Regions from separate parts of the Paenirhodobacter sp. genome, predicted to be linked through region 1. Evidence: riboswitches for the same ligand, from Rfam matches in the RefSeq annotation. Region 1 holds a riboswitch; each other region holds the start of a gene.
The links. A riboswitch is a leader RNA that binds a small molecule or an ion and turns the genes downstream of it on or off. The one in region 1 is predicted to bind cobalamin.

Region 1 (3,888 bases):
TCCCGGCCACGGGGCACAGCTCGCTCGCCGCGCTGCCGCCCGCCGCGCGCGCACGCGCCGCCGCCTGGCTGCCGCAATCGCGCGAGATCGCCTGGGGCGTCAGCGTCGCGCATCTCGTCGCGCTCGCGCAAAACGGCGACGAGGCCGCGCCGCAGGTCGCTGCGGCAATGGCGCGGATGGATGTCGCGCGTTTCGCCGCGCGCCCGGCCACGGCGCTTTCCGGCGGCGAGCAGGCCCGCGTGCTGATTGCGCGCGCGCTCGCGCAGGACACGCCGCTTTTGCTTGCCGACGAGCCGACCGCCGGGCTCGACCCTGCGCATCAGATCGCCTGCATGCGCGTCTTCGAAAGCCTCGCGGTCGAGGGGCGCGCGGTGGTCACCTCGCTGCACGACCTCGGCCTTGCGGCGCGGCATTGCTCGCGCCTCGTGGTGCTCTCGCGCGGACGCATCGTCGCCGACGGCACGCCCCGCGCGGTGCTGACCCCGGAACTCCTCGCCGAGGTCTTCGGCATCCGCGCCTTCGCACTCGAAACCGCCGACGGGCTCGTGGTGCAGCCGCTCGGAGGCATCGTTTGACGCTGCTCGCCCCCGACCTCGCGCAGCCCTGGCTCGTCGCCGATCTCGGCGGCCCGCAGCGGGTGCTGAGCTTTGCGCCCTGGCGCGCGGGCTTCGTCACCACCCGCCGCATCGTCTGGCGCGAGGTGCGCAACGCCGATCTCACGCCCGAGCTCGACGTGCGGCGCTGGATCGCCGGGACGCTCGCCGAACGCGGACTTTCCGACGCGGTGACGATGCTGACCTCGCATGACATCCGCCGCTTCGTCCGCATCGAGCGCGAGGTCGAGGGGATCCGCGCCGCCGCGCTGGCAACGGTCGGGCTCGGCAATGCCGAGCGGGTCGGGCAACGCCATTTCCGCGCCGTGCCGGAGGATACCCCCGGCTACGGCACGATCAACATTGCCGTGCAGGTTGCGGGCCCCGGCCCGCGCTGGGGGCTGAGCCGGGTCGCGCAGATCGAAGCGTTGACGATCGCGGCGCAGGCGCGCACCGCCGCGGTGATGGAGGCCGGGCTCGATCTTCCCGGCGGGCGCGTCACCGGCACCGGTACCGATTGCCTTGCACTGGCCGCCCCACCCGGGCGCGAGGTCTTCGCCGGCCTGCACACGGCACTTGGCGAGGCAGTGGGCGCCGCCGTCCATGCCGCGGTGCGCGAGGGCGCAAGCGACTGGATCGCCCGCAACGGCGGGCTCTCGCCCTGAGCGCGAGAAAATTTCGCGCAAGACGACACCATATATTGACTAACCATTAACATCAGACGCAATATGCATGTGCTTCGGTTCCTTCGATCCCGGTCGAAGGCCAAGAGGGAAGCCGGTTCAAATCCGGCGCTGCCCCCGCAACTGTAAGCGGCGAGCCAGACCGATCACGCCACTGGGCCCCGGCCCGGGAAGGCCGGTCAAAGGCGACGACCCGCGAGCCAGGAGACCTGCCGGACGCACGACGATGACCACGAACGGAGGGTTCGGGGGCGTGTGTTCAGGCCATGGCTTTGCCGTCGCCGCGCGCGTTCCCGCATGAAAGACAGGAACGCCATGACCATCACCGTCTATTCCAAGCCGGCCTGCGTGCAATGCACCGCCACCACCCGCGCGCTCGAGGCCCGCGGCCTCGCCTTTGACCTCGTCGACCTGACCGAAGATGCCGCCGCGCTCGAGGCGGTCACCGCCATGGGCTATCGCCAGGCGCCGGTGGTTGTGGCGGGCGAGCTGCACTGGGCGGGGTTCCGTCCCGACATGATCGGCCGGCTCGCCTGAGCCGATGGGCGGGCTTTTCTATTACTCCTCGGCCTCGGGCAATACCGCGCGTTTCGTCGCGCGGCTTGGCCTGCCGGCGCGGCGCATCCCCATCGAGGACGCGCCGATGCCCGAGCCCGAGGCCCCCTTCGTGCTGATCTGCCCGAGCTATGCCGACGGGCGCGGCCACGGCGCCGTCGCGCGCCCGGTGATCCGCTTTCTCAACGACCCCCGGCGTCGCGCACTCCTGCGCGGCGTCATCGCCTCGGGCAACCGCAATTTCGGCCGGCTCTTCGCCTGCGCCGGCGACCTGCTGGCCGAGAAATGCGCCGTGCCGCTGCTCTATCGCTTCGAGCTGGCCGGCACCGAAACCGACATCGCCCGCATTCGCGCCGGGCTGGAAACCTTCTGGAGCCGCCATGCTTGACGCCGTGAAACCCGATCTCGACTACCACGCGCTCAACGCGATGCTGAACCTTTACGACGGCGCCGGGCAGATCCGCTTCGAGGCCGACCGCAGCGCCGCGCGGCAATATTTCCTCAGCCATGTGAACCAGAACACGGTGTTCTTCCACTCGCTCGACGAGAAGCTCGATTACCTCGTGGAGGAAGGCTACTACGAGGCCGAAGTCCTTGATCAGTATTCGAAAAACTTCCAGCGCCGGATCTGGGCCGAGGCCTATGCGAAGAAGTTCCGCTTCCCGACCTTCCTTGGCGCGTTCAAATATTACACCTCCTACACGCTGAAGACGCGCGACGGGCAGCGCTATCTCGAACGCTACGAAGACCGGGTGGTGATGGTCGCGCTGACGCTTGCGCGCGGCGACGAGGAGCTCGCGCTGCGCTTCTTGGAGGAGATCATCTCCGGCCGGTTCCAGCCGGCGACGCCCACCTTCCTCAATGCCGGCAAGCGCGCGCGGGGGGAGCTGATCTCCTGCTTCCTGCTGCGGCTCGAGGACACGATGGAAAGCATCGGGCGCGGCATCAATTCGGCGCTGCAGCTGTCCAAACGCGGCGGCGGCGTGGCCTTGATGCTGACCAACATCCGCGAGGCCGGCGCACCGATCAAGGGCATCGAGAACCAGTCTTCGGGCGTCATTCCGGTGATGAAACTGCTCGAGGACAGTTTCAGCTACGCCAACCAGCTCGGCGCGCGGCAGGGCGCGGGGGCGGTCTATCTCAACGCGCATCACCCCGACATCCTGCGCTTTCTCGACACCAAGCGCGAGAATGCCGACGAAAAGATCCGGATCAAGACGCTCAGCCTCGGCGTGGTGATCCCCGACATCACCTTCGAACTCGCGAAGCGCAACGAGGAGATGTATCTCTTCTCCCCCCATGACGTGGAGCGCGTCTATGGCATGGCCTTCTCGGAAATCTCGGTCACCGAGAAATACGCCGAGATGGTCGACGACAAGCGCATCCGCAAGCGCAAGATCAACGCGCGCGACTTCTTCCAGACCCTCGCCGAGATCCAGTTCGAAAGCGGTTACCCCTATATCCTCTTCGAGGACACGGTGAACCGCGCCAATCCGATCGCCGGGCGGATCGCGATGTCGAACCTCTGCAGCGAGATCCTGCAGGTGAACGAGGCCTCCACCTTCCACGAGGATCTGAGCTACGACCACCTCGGCACCGATATCTCCTGCAATCTCGGCTCGCTCAACATCGCGGCCGCGATGGATGGCGGCGATCTGGGCGCGACGGTCGAGGCGGCGATCCGCGCGCTCACCGCGGTGAGCGAGATGTCGGCGATCGCGGCGGTGCCCTCGGTCCGGCGCGGCAATGACGAAAGCCATGCGGTGGGCCTTGGCCAGATGAACCTGCACGGCTTTCTCGCGCGCGAGCGGATCCATTACGGCAGCCCTGAGGGGATCGAGTTCACCTCGGTCTATTTCGCCGCCGTCGCCTATCACGCGCTGCGCGCCTCCTGCCTTCTGGCACAGGAGAAAAACACTGCTTTCCATAATTTCGAAAATTCGAAATATTCCGATGGCAGCTTTTTCGGGAAATACCTCACCCGCGACTGGCTGCCCACGCGGCCCGAGGTGGCGCGGCTTTTCGCGCATCTGACCTTGCCCACGCGCGAGGACTGG
Region 2 (3,888 bases), on a different contig from region 1:
CTTGACGCTCATTCGCGCTTCTCCGTAGTGTTTGCCCAGACCTAAGTCACGGGGCCCGGCGCGACCAGATGGAAAAGCGGTATCAGGTTTTCATTTCCTCCACCTTCCAGGATCTGCAGAACGCGCGGCAGGAAGTCTCGCAGGCGCTTTTGCGCGCGGATTGCTTCCCGGCGGGAATGGAACTCTTCCCGGCGACCGACGCGGAGCAGCTCGAGCTCATCAAGACGGTGATCGACGCCTCCGATTATTACATCCTGATCTCGGCGGGGCGCTATGGCTCGATCCATCCCGAGACCGGGCTGAGCTATACCGAGATGGAATACGACTATGCCGTCGAACGGAGAAAGCCGGTGATCCGGCTTTTGCATCGCGATCCGTTCAACAAATTGCAGGGCGAGTACATCGAAGCCAGCGATGCGGGCCGCGCGAAGCTGCGGGCGTTTCGCGACAAGATGACGGCGTCGCGGCTGGTGCGCTACTGGACCGATCCGAAGGAGCTGATGGCGGAAACGGTGTTCGCGCTGCAGGACGTCCAGCGCCGCTTCCCGGCGATCGGCTGGGTGCGCAGCGACGGGATCGCGCGCGAGGAGGCGGAGCTGCAGATCGCCCGGCTGAGCCAGAAGGTGGCCGAGCTGGAACTGCGGAATGCGCAGCTGCCGGAGACGGCGATCGACGTGGTAGAGGTCTTCGCCGATATCGCGGAGGAAACGGCGGTCGAGTTTGGTTATGATGCGCCTTCCGGGGTCTCGGCGTTCCGGACGGAAACCGACGGCGATCTCACGACCGTGTTTTTCCCGACGAAGGATCTGTGCTGGGCGCTGGCGACGGCGATGACGACCAGCTTCATCGACAACGAGATCGTCATCGGCGCGCTCGAGGTTCTCATCGCCCGGGAAACGGGTTCGTGGCCGCGTGAATCTATCTACATCGACGACGAACAGATGGGGTTCCTGCGGGCCTTCGCCTATTTGCGTGAGCGGCGCGTCGCCGAGCCCGAGGTCGTCGCGGGGTTCACCGAGCGGCCGGCCCCTTCGACGCATTCCGCGGTGGGCATGTTGGCACGTTTCGGCTCCAGCGGTCCGACCTTCTCCAAACGCACCACCTGGTCGCTGACCGAGGCGGCCGCGGTCTCGGCGAGCGGCTGGTATCTGCAGATGACGCAGGGGCGCTAGAACTCCACCCCCGGCTGGGCCTTCACCCCCGCGCGGAACGGGTGTTTCACCAGTGTCATCTCGGTCACCAGATCGGCCAGCTCGATCAGCTCGGGCTTCGCATTGCGGCCGGTCAGCACGACATGGGTCATCGGCGGCTTCTCGTCGCGCAGGAAGGCGAGCACCTCCGCCAGATCGAGATGCTCGTAGCGCAGCGCGATGTTGATTTCGTCGAGCAGCACCATCCGGATCGCCGGATCGCGGATCAGCGCCTGCGCCTTTTCCCAGCCGCGCCGGGCCGCCGCGATGTCGCGGTCGCGGTCCTGGGTTTCCCAGGTGAAGCCCTCGCCCATCGTGTGGAACTGGCACAGATCGGCGAAATGCGTCTCGATCAGCGCGCGCTCGCCGCTCTCCATCGCGCCCTTGCCGAACTGCACCACGGCGCAGGGCATGCGGTGTGCGATCGCGCGCAGAATCATCCCGAACCCGGCCGAGCTCTTGCCCTTTCCCGCTCCGGTATGGACGACGATCAGCCCCTTCTCCCCGGTCTTCGTCGCCATCATCTTGTCGCGCGCGGCCTTGATCTTCGCCATTTTCGCGGCGTGGCGGTCGGCTTCGGAGGGCGGCGGGGCAGGCGGCGGGGCGGGCATCGGAACCTCGGTCGTGACGTCTTGACAAGGGGGGGCGCTTTGCCTCAGGTGGGCGGCGCTGGTTCCTGTCTATGACAGGCGAAGAGGGAATGCGACAGGCCTTTGGCCCAAGCGCAGCCGCCCCCGCGACCGTGACCGGAGAGTTTCGCCCATCGCCACTGGCCCCAAAAGGCCGGGAAGGCGGGCGGAGCGCAGGGGCCCCCGGGCCCCGGGATCCGCAAGCCGGGAGACCTGCCAGCACGATGTGTTACGGGCGAACGGGGTGTCTCGCGGCCGGCTTGAGCAGCCTGTCGTCGACGGCTGCGCTTGCCCGATCCCCCCCGCCGCTCCGAGAAGGAGAGCAAGGATGGGCGGGGTGACCCTGACAATCTGCACGACCTGCCGCGCCCGCGGCGGCGCTGTCCCCGATGCGTCGGAGGAGCCCGGTGACGCGCCGCGCCCCGGCGCCGCGCTGCATGCGGCGCTGGCCGCGCGCGATCTGCCCGCGGGGGTGCGGCTGCGCGCGGTCGAATGCCTCTCGGCCTGTGCGCGCGGCTGCACCGCGGCGCTGAGCGGCGGGCCGGAGCGCTGGGCCTATGTCTACGGCGATCTCGACCCCGCGCGCGATCTCGCCGCGCTGCTCGAGGGGGCGGCGCTTTATGCCGCCACGCCCGACGGGCTGATCCCCTGGCGCGCCCGCCCCGCGATCTTTCGCAAGCAATGTGTCGCGCGGCTGCCGCCGCAGCAGGACTGATCGAAGGAGCTCCCGATGTCCGACCTCAAGAAGATCCCCGTCACCGTCATCACCGGCTTTCTCGGCGCCGGCAAGACCACGCTGATCCGCCATCTGATGGCCCATCCCGAGGGGCGCCGGCTGGCGATCCTCGTCAACGAATTCGGCACCGCCGGGGTCGATGGCGCGATCCTGAAGGGCTGCGCCGATGCGAACTGCCCGGCCGAGAGCATCCTCGAGCTGGCGAATGGCTGCCTGTGCTGCACCGTCGCCGACGAGTTCATCCCGGCGATCGAGCGGCTGCTCGCGCTGCCCCACGCCCCCGATCACATCCTGATCGAGACCTCGGGCCTCGCGCTGCCGAAGCCGCTGCTCAAGGCCTTCGACTGGCCGCCGATCCGCTCGCGGGTGACGGTCGACGGGGTGATCGCGCTCGCCGATGCCGAGGCGGTGGCGGCGGGGCTTTTCGCGCCCGATCCCGCGGCGGTGGCGGCCGAGCAGGCGGGCGATGCGGCGGTCGAGCACGAGACCCCGCTGTCCGAGGTTTTCGAGGATCAGATCGCCTGTGCCGACATCGTGCTTCTGACCAAGGCCGATCTCGCCGGGGCGGAGGGGCTGGCCGCGGCGCGCGCGGTGATCGGCGCGGAGAACCCGCGCGGCGTGCCGGTGCTTGCGGTGACCGAGGGCGCGGTCGATCCGCGCGTCGTGCTCGGGCTTTCGGCGGCGGCGGAGGACGATCTTTCGGCGCGGCCCTCGCATCACGACGGGGCGGGCGATCACGACCACGACGATTTCGACTCGGTGGCGATCGCGCTGCCCGAGATCGACGATCCCGCGGCGCTCGGTGCGGCGGTCGAACGGCTCGCGCGCGATCTCGGCATCCTGCGGGTGAAGGGCCATGTCGCGGTGCGCGGCAAGCCGATGCGGCTTCTGGTGCAGGCGGTCGGGGCGCGGGTGCGGATGCAATACGACCGCCCCTGGGGCGTGGGGCCGCGGCAGGGCGCGCTCGTCGCGATCGCCGAAAAGGGCGACGTCGACGCCGCGGCGATCCGCACCGTGCTCGGGGTCTGAGCGGTGCATCTCGTCTTCCGCGAAGGCCACGGGCTCGAGGAGAGCGACGTGCCGCAGGATCTCGGGCAGACGCCCGCGGATCTCGTGGCGCTGTCCTTTTCCGACAGCGATCTCGGCGCTTTCGCGGCGGGCTGGCATCGCGCGCAGGACGCCGGAGCGGGGGGCGCGCTGCCTGCGCTGCGGCTCGCCAATCTCGCGGCGCTGCGCCATCCGCTTTCGGTCGATGTCTATCTCGAGACGGTGGCGGCACAGGCGAAGGGCATCCTCGTGCGGCTGATCGGCGGCGAGAGCTACTGGCCCTATG
Region 3 (3,888 bases), on a different contig from region 1:
TTGTGGACTACGCCCGCACCGGCGCGCGGGTGGTGCGGCTGAAATCGGGCGATGCCGGGATCTTCGGCCGCCTTGAGGAGGAGATCCGCGCGCTCGAGGCGGCGGGGATCGCGCATGAGGTGATCCCGGGGGTGTCCGCCGCCTCCGCCGCCGCCGCCGCCGCGGGGATCCCGCTGACCCGGCGCGAGACGGCGCGGCGGGTGCAGTTCGTCACCGGCCACGACGTCACCGGCGCGCTGCCCGAGGCGCTGAACCTCGCCGCGCTTGCCGATCCGGGGGCGGTGACCGCGCTTTACATGGGGCGGCGCACCTTTGCCGATCTCGCCGCGCGGCTGATCGCGGCGGGGCTGCCGCCTCAAACCCCGGCGCTGATCGCCGAGGCGATCTCGACCCCCGGGCAGCGGATCGCGCGGATGAGTGTGGCGGCGCTGGCCGAAGCGCTCGCCGATGCGCCGCCCACCGGGGCGCCGGCGATGATCCTTTACGGCCCGCTCGCGGAGCCCGCGCGGGGCCATCGCCCCGAGGGGCCGGAAGCCGGGGAGGGCGCGGCATGATCGAGCTTTTCCTGATCGGTATCGGCGCGGGCAACCCGCGCCATCTGACGCTGCAGGCGATCGCCGCGATGGCCGCGCTCGATCTCGTGCTGATCCCGCGCAAGGGCGTGGAAAAGGACGACCTCGCCGCGCTGCGCCGCGCGATCTGCGCCGAGCATCTGCCCGAAGGCGTGCGGGTGGTCGAGTTCGACCTGCCGCGGCGCGACGCGGGCGACCCCGATTATCGCCACGGCGTCGATGCCTGGCACGACGCGATCGCGGCGGTCTGGGCGCGTGAAATGGCGCGCGAGCTTCCCGCGGGCGGGCGCGTCGGCTTCCTCGTCTGGGGCGATCCGGCGCTTTACGATTCGACCCTGCGCATCGCCGGGCGGCTTGGCCGGGCGCGCCCGGTGACGACGCGGGTGATCCCCGGCATCACCGCGATCGCGGCGCTCACCTCGGGCCACGCGATCCCGCTCAACACGATCGGCGCGCCCTTCACCGTCACCACCGGGCGGCGGCTGCGCGAAGGCGGCTGGCCCGCGGGGGCGGAAACGCTCGTCGTGATGCTCGACGGCGAGTGCGCCTTTCGCAGCCTCGCGCCCGAGGGGGTCTCGATCTGGTGGTCGGCCTATGCCGGCATGGCGGAGGAGATCCGCCTCTCCGGCCCGCTCGCCGCGGTGGGCGCCGAGATCGTCGCGGCGCGGGCGGCGGCGCGGGCGCGCCACGGCTGGATCATGGATATCTACCTGCTGCGCCGGGAGGGCGATTGACAGGATGTATGCTGCGGTGCAACACAGGGGGCATGACCGGTCCCGTTCCGGGCCGCAAGGTCCGGTCGGGCGAGAAAGGGAATACGGTGCGGCGCGATGCGCCTAGTCCGTGGCTGCCCCCGCAACTGTAAGCGGCGAGCGAAGCTGAGAATGCCACTGGAGCGATCCGGGAAGGCCAGCCGAGCGAAGACCCGCAAGCCAGGAGACCTGCCGGACATATGGCCCGCGTTTTGCGGGGCATCTTCCACCGGGCGCCGGGGTGAGCGTCTGGCCCGGAGCGGCCCGGCGTGCCTTCTGCGGCGGTCCAATTCGTGCCTTCTCCCCGTCCGTCCTCTTGTCCGTTGCGCGTGGCCCCCGGGCCTCTCGCGCATCAACCAACGAGAGACGACATGAACCGTTACACTTCCCTTCTTGCCGCCGCGGCGCTGGTCGCGGCCCCCAGTTTGGCTCAGGCGCATTTCCAGCTGGTCTACACCCCCGAGCCCTTGCTCGAGAAACCCGGCGCGGTCGAACTGGGGCTGATCTTCTGGCACCCGTTCGACAATGGCCATGCGATGGACATGGGCCGGCCCGAGCAGGTCTTCGCGGTCAATCACGGCAAGCGCATCGACCTCGCCTCCTCGCTGGTGGCGAAGCGCTTCAAGGGCGCGGGCAACGAGGCCGATGCTTGGGCCGTCACCCTGCCGGTGAAGAAGATGGGCGACTATGTCGTCGCCGTGGTGCCCGCGCCCTATCTCGAGGGCTCGGAGGACATCTTCATCCAGCAGATCGCAAAAAGCTTTCTCAACCTCGGCGAGCTGCCCACCGACTGGACCGAGCCGCTCGGCCTGCCGACCGAGATCGTGCCGCTGACGAAGCCCACGAACATCCCCACCGGATCGACCTTCTCGGGCTGCGTGCTCTCGGAGGGCAAGCCGGTCGCGGGCGCCGAGATCGAGGTCGAATATATCGCCGCCACCCCGGATCTGACGCGCTTCGCCGCCACCGCGCCGAGCGTTTCGCCGCCGCCCGGGGGGGCGCTCGTCGTCACCTCGGATGCGAATGGCTGCTTCACCTACGGGCTGCCGAAGGCGGGGGACTGGGGCTTTGCCGCGCTGGGCACCGGGCCGGAGACCAGCTTCGAGGGCAAGGAGATGAGCCAGGACGCGGTGATCTGGGTCCGCGCCCGGGATCTGAACTGAGGGAGGGGAAGATGCATATCGTCGATGGGGCGCTTTCGGCCCCGGTTCTCGTCGCCGGCGCGGTGCTGAGTGCGGGCGGAATCGCGCTCGGGCTGAGGCGCCTGCCGGTGGAGAAGATCCCCGCCGCGGGGGTGCTTTCGGCGACGTTCTTCGTCGCCTCGCTCGTGCATGTGCCGATCGGGCCCAGCTCGGTGCATCTGATCCTGAACGGGCTCGCCGGGCTGGTGCTCGGCTGGGCGGCGTTTCCGGCGCTTTTCGTCGCGCTGCTTCTGCAGGCGGTGTTCTTCGGCTTCGGCGGGCTCACGGTGCTGGGCGTCAACACGGTCAACATCGCGCTGCCGGCGGTGGTCGCGGGGCTGATCTTCGGGCCGCTGATCCGGCGCAGCCCGGGGTTTGGCGGGGTGCTCTGGGGGGCGGCGGGCGGTGCCTTCGCGATCGCCGCCACCACCGGCTGCGTCGCGCTTGCGCTGGCGCTCTCGGGCGACGAATTCCTGGCCGCGGCGCGGCTCGTGTTCCTCGCCCATATCCCGGTGATGGCGATCGAGGCACTGCTGACCGGCGCCGCCGTCGCGCTGATCCGCCAGGTCAAGCCCGCCCTTTTCACCCCTTTGCAGGAGGTCCGCGCATGAGCCGCTCCCTGATCCTTTCCGCCGCCCTGGCGCTCGCGCTCGCGCTCGGGGCGGGCCCTGCCGCCGCGCATAAGGTGATCGCCTCGGCCTATCCCTCGGGCACCGAGATCGAGGGCGAGATCGGCTTTTCCAACGGCGACATGGCGAAGAACGCGACGGTCGAGGTGCTGGGCCCCGACGGCACGCGGCTCGGCGAGACGGTGACCGATGCGGAGGGGGCCTTCACCTTCACGCCGCATGTCGCCGTGGCGCATGAGTTCCACGCCGATCTTGGCGCCGGCCATCAGGTAAGCTTCACCATGACGCAGGAGGATGTCGAACAGGTGCTGCGGATGCAGCAGGACACGGCGCAGGCCGGGGCCGAGGCTGCCGCCGCGGTCGGGGGCACGCCCGCCGCCGCGCCGCAGGGCGCCTCGGCCGGCCCCGCCGCGCCCGCGCCCGCGCCCGGCGGCGTCGTGACGCTGAGCATGGCCGACAAGCTCGCCATCGCCGCGATGCTGCGCGACGAGGTCCGCCCGCTGCGCCGCGAGATCGACGCCTATCGCGAGCACAACGACCTGCAGCGGATCCTCGGCGGCATCGGCTATATCCTCGGCCTGTTCGGCATCGGCTTCTACGTCGCCGGGCGGCGTCGGAGCCTCGCCTGATGGGGCACCGGCTCACCCCGGCAGACCGGCGGCTCGCAGGGATTTCCCTGCGGGCCTTCGCCGCGCCGATCCCGCAGCGCGACCCGCGGCTGCGGATCGTGCTGGCGCTGGGCTTTGCGCTGCTC
Region 4 (3,888 bases), on a different contig from region 1:
AGCACCGTGTCGGTCTCGGCGCAGGGCGCGGTGACGCCCGAGGCGGCGAAGGTGATCTCGGCGGCGACCTGCGCGTCGGGGGTGACGTCCTCGATCAGCGGCGCCTCCGCCTCGCTCGCCACCGGGGCGCCGAAGCTTTCCTGATGGTAATGCTCCATGTCGAAGCCGAGCGAGATCAGCATCTCGCGCACCGACTGCATGAAGGGCTCTGGCCCGCAGCAGAACACCTCGCGCTCGAGGTAGTCGGGCGCCATCAGGCCGAGCATGATCTGGTTCAGCCGGCCCTGATAGCCGTGCCAGGTGCGGAACGGATCGAGTTCCTCGACGGAGAAGCGCAGCTGCAGCCCCGGCACGCGGTTGGCGAATTGCTCCAGCCGCTCGCGGAAGATGATCTCGGAGGGGCGCCGCGCCGCGTGGACGAAGGTGATGTCGGGCATCTCGCCCGAATCCCAGGCCCAGGTCGTCATCGCCATCATCGGCGTGATCCCCGAACCCGCCGAGACGAAGAGGTATTTCTTCGCCTTGTGGCGGTGGAAGGAGAAGATGCCGCTCGGCCCGAAGGCGCGGATCTTCATCCCCGGCTTCAGATGTTCGAGCATCCAGCGGGTGCCGATGCTGTCCTTCTGCGCCTTCACCGTGACCGAGATCGACAAGGGCCGCGAGGGGCTCGAGGAGATCGTGTAGGTGCGCTGAACGTTGCCCGCCGCGCCCTTCGCCGGATCGACCGGCAGGTCGAGGGTGACGAACTGCCCCGGCTCGTAGTCGAACCACGCGCCCGAAGGCGCGCGGAAGGTGAAGGTCGCGGTGTCGGCCGTTTCCGGCACGACCATCGCGCATTCGAGCATCTCGTCATCCGACCAGGGCTCGGCGGACCAGTTCAGGCGCGGCTTGACCATCCGCTCACTCCGCCGCCTGGGCGGTCGGGCCGAGCCGCTCCGCCATCGTGCCGCAATACCAGTCGACGAACTGGATCACGCCCTCTTCCTGCACCGTCGAATAGGGGCCGGGTTCGTAGGCCGGGGAAAGGATGCCCTTCTGGTTCTCTTCCACGACCTGACGATCTTCGTCATTGGTGTTGAGCCAGACCTCGGTCAGCGTCTTGAGATCGTAATCCTTGCCCTCGACCGCATCCGCCGGCACCAGCCATTTCGTCGTGACCTCGGTCTCGGTGGGCGAGAGCGGCAGGATCCGGAAGACGATCGCATGATCGGCGAGGAAGTGGTTCCAGGTGTTCGGATAGTGGAAGAACAGCAGCGAGCCCGCGTCGCTGAAGGGCATCTGCCCCATGCGATGACCGGTCACCGCCGCCTTCGTGCTCATCGTGTAGCTTTCGGCGTTGTTCAGAAGCGGGATCCGCGCGAGGCGCCACTGCATCCGCGGATGCGCGGTGAAGCGCGAGGGCAGCCCCGCCTCCTCGCAGCGTTTCCAATGCGCGAGGATGTCCGGGCTCGCCGCGTCGGGGCCTTCCATCGCGGTCATCCGCGGGTTGTCGGAATAGGTCCGGCAGAGCGAGGGATGCGAGCCGCCGCAATGGTAGCATTCGCGGTTGTTCTCGATCACCAGCTTCCAGTTGCCCTTCTCGACGATGGTCGAGGAAAACGCGACCTTCGCCTCCTTCAGCCCGGCGGGGGCGAGGTAGCGGCCGAGCGTCTGGGCGAGATCGGCGATCGGCGGCGGCACTTCGGCGAGGCAGATGAAGACCATGCCGCCGATATCGACGCAATGGACCTTCTTCAGCCCGTGTTTCGAGGCGTCGAAATCCTCCTGCATGTCGCGCGCCCAGATCAGCCGGCCGTCGAGCTCGTAGGTCCACTGGTGGTAGGGGCAGACGAGCTTCGCGGTGGTGCCGCTCGGCGCCGAGCAGAGCCGCTGGCCGCGGTGGCGGCAGACGTTGTGGAAGGCGCGGATCATGCCATCGGCGCCGCGCACCACGATCACCGGATAGGCGCCGACCTGAAGCGTCGCGTAATTGCCGGGCTTGGGCAGTTCGCAGGCGGGCACCGCGAACAGCCATTCGCGGTAGAAGATCTGGTCCAGATCGGCCTGGAGCACGCCCTCGTCGCAATAAAGCTCGTGGCTCAGGGAATAGTTCTCGCGGCGCGCGGCCAGTTCCGCGCGGATCTCGGATGCGCTCAGCATCTTGCACCTCTTTGGGCCACGCCTCCCCGCGCGGACAGGTTGAAAGAAGGGCCGAAGCCCGGGGCCGCAAGGCTGGTGTCCGGGCTCGGGAGGCGCCTGCACGCCGCGGACGCGCCCTCCGGGCCTCCGCCCGGCGGATCCGACCGCCTCTCCCATACCGTTGCGGGGGCAGCGCCGGTCTCCCACCGGCTTTCCCAATTCTCCTGCGTCCCGGGGCCGGGGCGCAGGCACCCTGCCCCGCCAGATTGACAGAATGCCGCGCCCGGCGCGCCGCAAATGCGACCTCCGGCGCGGCATTCGAGACATTGCCCGGGCGCGGCCCCGCCCCCCGGACAGGGGCAGGCGCCGCGCGGGGGCGATCGCGGCTCAGCACGCGATTCGCGCCCTGCGCGGCGCCCAGGAACCGGGGCCCCGTCGGCTCAGAGCATCCGCGTCGAGAAATACCAGTCGACGGTGTCATAGCCCTCGCCGGCACGCGCCTCGGCCTCTTCCGGGGTCTTCGGCGTGTGCACGATCACCGGCTTGCCCGGCGCCCAGTTCTCCGGCATCGCGCAATTCTCCTCGGCCGCGGTCTGCAGCGCCACGAGCAACCGGTAGATCTCGTCGACCGAGCGGCCGGCGACCATCGGATAATAGAGCATCGCGCGCAGCTTGCCCTCCGGGTCGATCAGGAAGGTGGCGCGCACCGCCGAGGTGTCGGAGGCGCCGGGCTGGATCATGCCATAGGCCGAGGCCACCTCCATGCTCAGATCGGCGATGATCGGGAAGGTGATCTTGGTGCCGAACTTCTCCTCGATGTTGCGCATCCAGGCGATGTGCGAATAGTGGCTGTCGATCGAGAGGCCGAGCAGCTCGGTGTTGCGCGCGGCGAAATCGGCCTGGCGCTTGGCGAAGGCGATGAATTCGGTGGTGCAGACCGGGGTGAAATCGGCCGGGTGCGAGAACAGCACCAGCCATTTGCCGCGGTAATCGGCGAGGGTGCGGCGGCCGTGGGTCGTCGGCGCGTCGAAGTCGGGGGCGGCGACGTTCAGGCCGGGCATCCGGGGCTGGGTCTGGGTCAGGTCGGTCATCGGTTTTCCTTTCGGGTCTCTGTCGTTTCGATGCAGACTTCCTACCCCCCGGAATTACATTGGTGAAATTGATTGATACGCTTTCACTTATTGCCTTTTTCTATTACGATTCCCGCATGATCACCCTGCGCCAGCTCCGCTTCCTCACCGCCGTCGCCGAGGAACTCAATTTCTCCCGCGCGGCCGAACGCTGCCACGTCACCCAACCCACGCTGAGCGCGGGGCTGCGCGAGCTCGAGGAACGCCTCGGCGTGACCCTGGTCGAGCGCACGAAACGCTCGGTGATGATGACGGAGATCGGCGCCGAGATCGCGGCGCGGGGCCGCGCGCTGCTGCTTGGCGCGCGCGAGATCGAGGAGCTCGCCGCCGCGCAGCTACGCCCCGACGAGGGCGATCTGCGGCTGGGCGCGATCCCGACGATCGGCCCCTTCCTGATCCCGCGCGCCCTGCCCGGGCTGCGCGCGCGCTTTCCCGCCCTGCGGCTCTACCTGCGCGAGGAGCTGACCGAGAGCCTGCTCGAGGGCGTCGCCGCCGGGCGGCTCGACCTTGCGGTGATCGCCCAGCCCTATGACATCGGCAGCCTGCGCAGCATGGCGCTCTTCGACGACGGCTATCACCTCGCCGCCCCGCCCGAGGCGCCGCCGCAGGAAGCGGGCACTTGCGAGACCGGCCTCGCGCT

Region 2: linked by a shared signal. The riboswitch ahead of AB7U46_RS11640 (DUF1636 family protein) and the one ahead of nrdH (glutaredoxin-like protein NrdH) in region 1 are both predicted to bind cobalamin.
Region 3: linked by a shared signal. The riboswitch ahead of AB7U46_RS16245 (DUF4198 domain-containing protein) and the one ahead of nrdH (glutaredoxin-like protein NrdH) in region 1 are both predicted to bind cobalamin.
Region 4: linked by a shared signal. The riboswitch ahead of AB7U46_RS05690 (aromatic ring-hydroxylating oxygenase subunit alpha) and the one ahead of nrdH (glutaredoxin-like protein NrdH) in region 1 are both predicted to bind cobalamin.

Annotation. Positions count from the first base shown of each region.
Region 1 covers NZ_JBFXGV010000001.1:159,865-163,752, reverse strand. The annotation lists gene AB7U46_RS00790 (ABC transporter ATP-binding protein) at 1-575, shown strand, start outside; gene AB7U46_RS00785 (adenosylcobinamide amidohydrolase) at 578-1,258, shown strand; cobalamin riboswitch at 1,318-1,507, shown strand; gene nrdH (glutaredoxin-like protein NrdH) at 1,592-1,813, shown strand; gene nrdI (class Ib ribonucleoside-diphosphate reductase assembly flavoprotein NrdI) at 1,818-2,219, shown strand; gene nrdE (class 1b ribonucleoside-diphosphate reductase subunit alpha) at 2,212-3,888, shown strand, end outside.
Region 2 covers NZ_JBFXGV010000030.1:35,307-39,194, forward strand. The annotation lists gene AB7U46_RS11630 (DUF4062 domain-containing protein) at 69-1,172, shown strand; gene cobO (cob(I)yrinic acid a,c-diamide adenosyltransferase) at 1,169-1,801, opposite strand; cobalamin riboswitch at 1,844-2,054, shown strand; gene AB7U46_RS11640 (DUF1636 family protein) at 2,148-2,534, shown strand; gene cobW (cobalamin biosynthesis protein CobW) at 2,550-3,584, shown strand; partial or broken gene AB7U46_RS11650 (cobaltochelatase subunit CobN) at 3,588-3,888, shown strand, end outside.
Region 3 covers NZ_JBFXGV010000061.1:9,473-13,360, forward strand. The annotation lists gene cobA (uroporphyrinogen-III C-methyltransferase) at 1-554, shown strand, start outside; gene cobF (precorrin-6A synthase (deacetylating)) at 551-1,306, shown strand; cobalamin riboswitch at 1,327-1,538, shown strand; gene AB7U46_RS16245 (DUF4198 domain-containing protein) at 1,696-2,487, shown strand; gene cbiM (cobalt transporter CbiM) at 2,499-3,116, shown strand; gene AB7U46_RS16255 (cobalt ABC transporter permease) at 3,113-3,763, shown strand; gene cbiQ (cobalt ECF transporter T component CbiQ) at 3,763-3,888, shown strand, end outside.
Region 4 covers NZ_JBFXGV010000009.1:6,939-10,826, reverse strand. The annotation lists gene AB7U46_RS05695 (2Fe-2S iron-sulfur cluster-binding protein) at 1-896, opposite strand, end outside; gene AB7U46_RS05690 (aromatic ring-hydroxylating oxygenase subunit alpha) at 901-2,139, opposite strand; cobalamin riboswitch at 2,193-2,389, opposite strand; gene AB7U46_RS05685 (peroxiredoxin) at 2,559-3,209, opposite strand; gene AB7U46_RS05680 (LysR substrate-binding domain-containing protein) at 3,326-3,888, shown strand, end outside.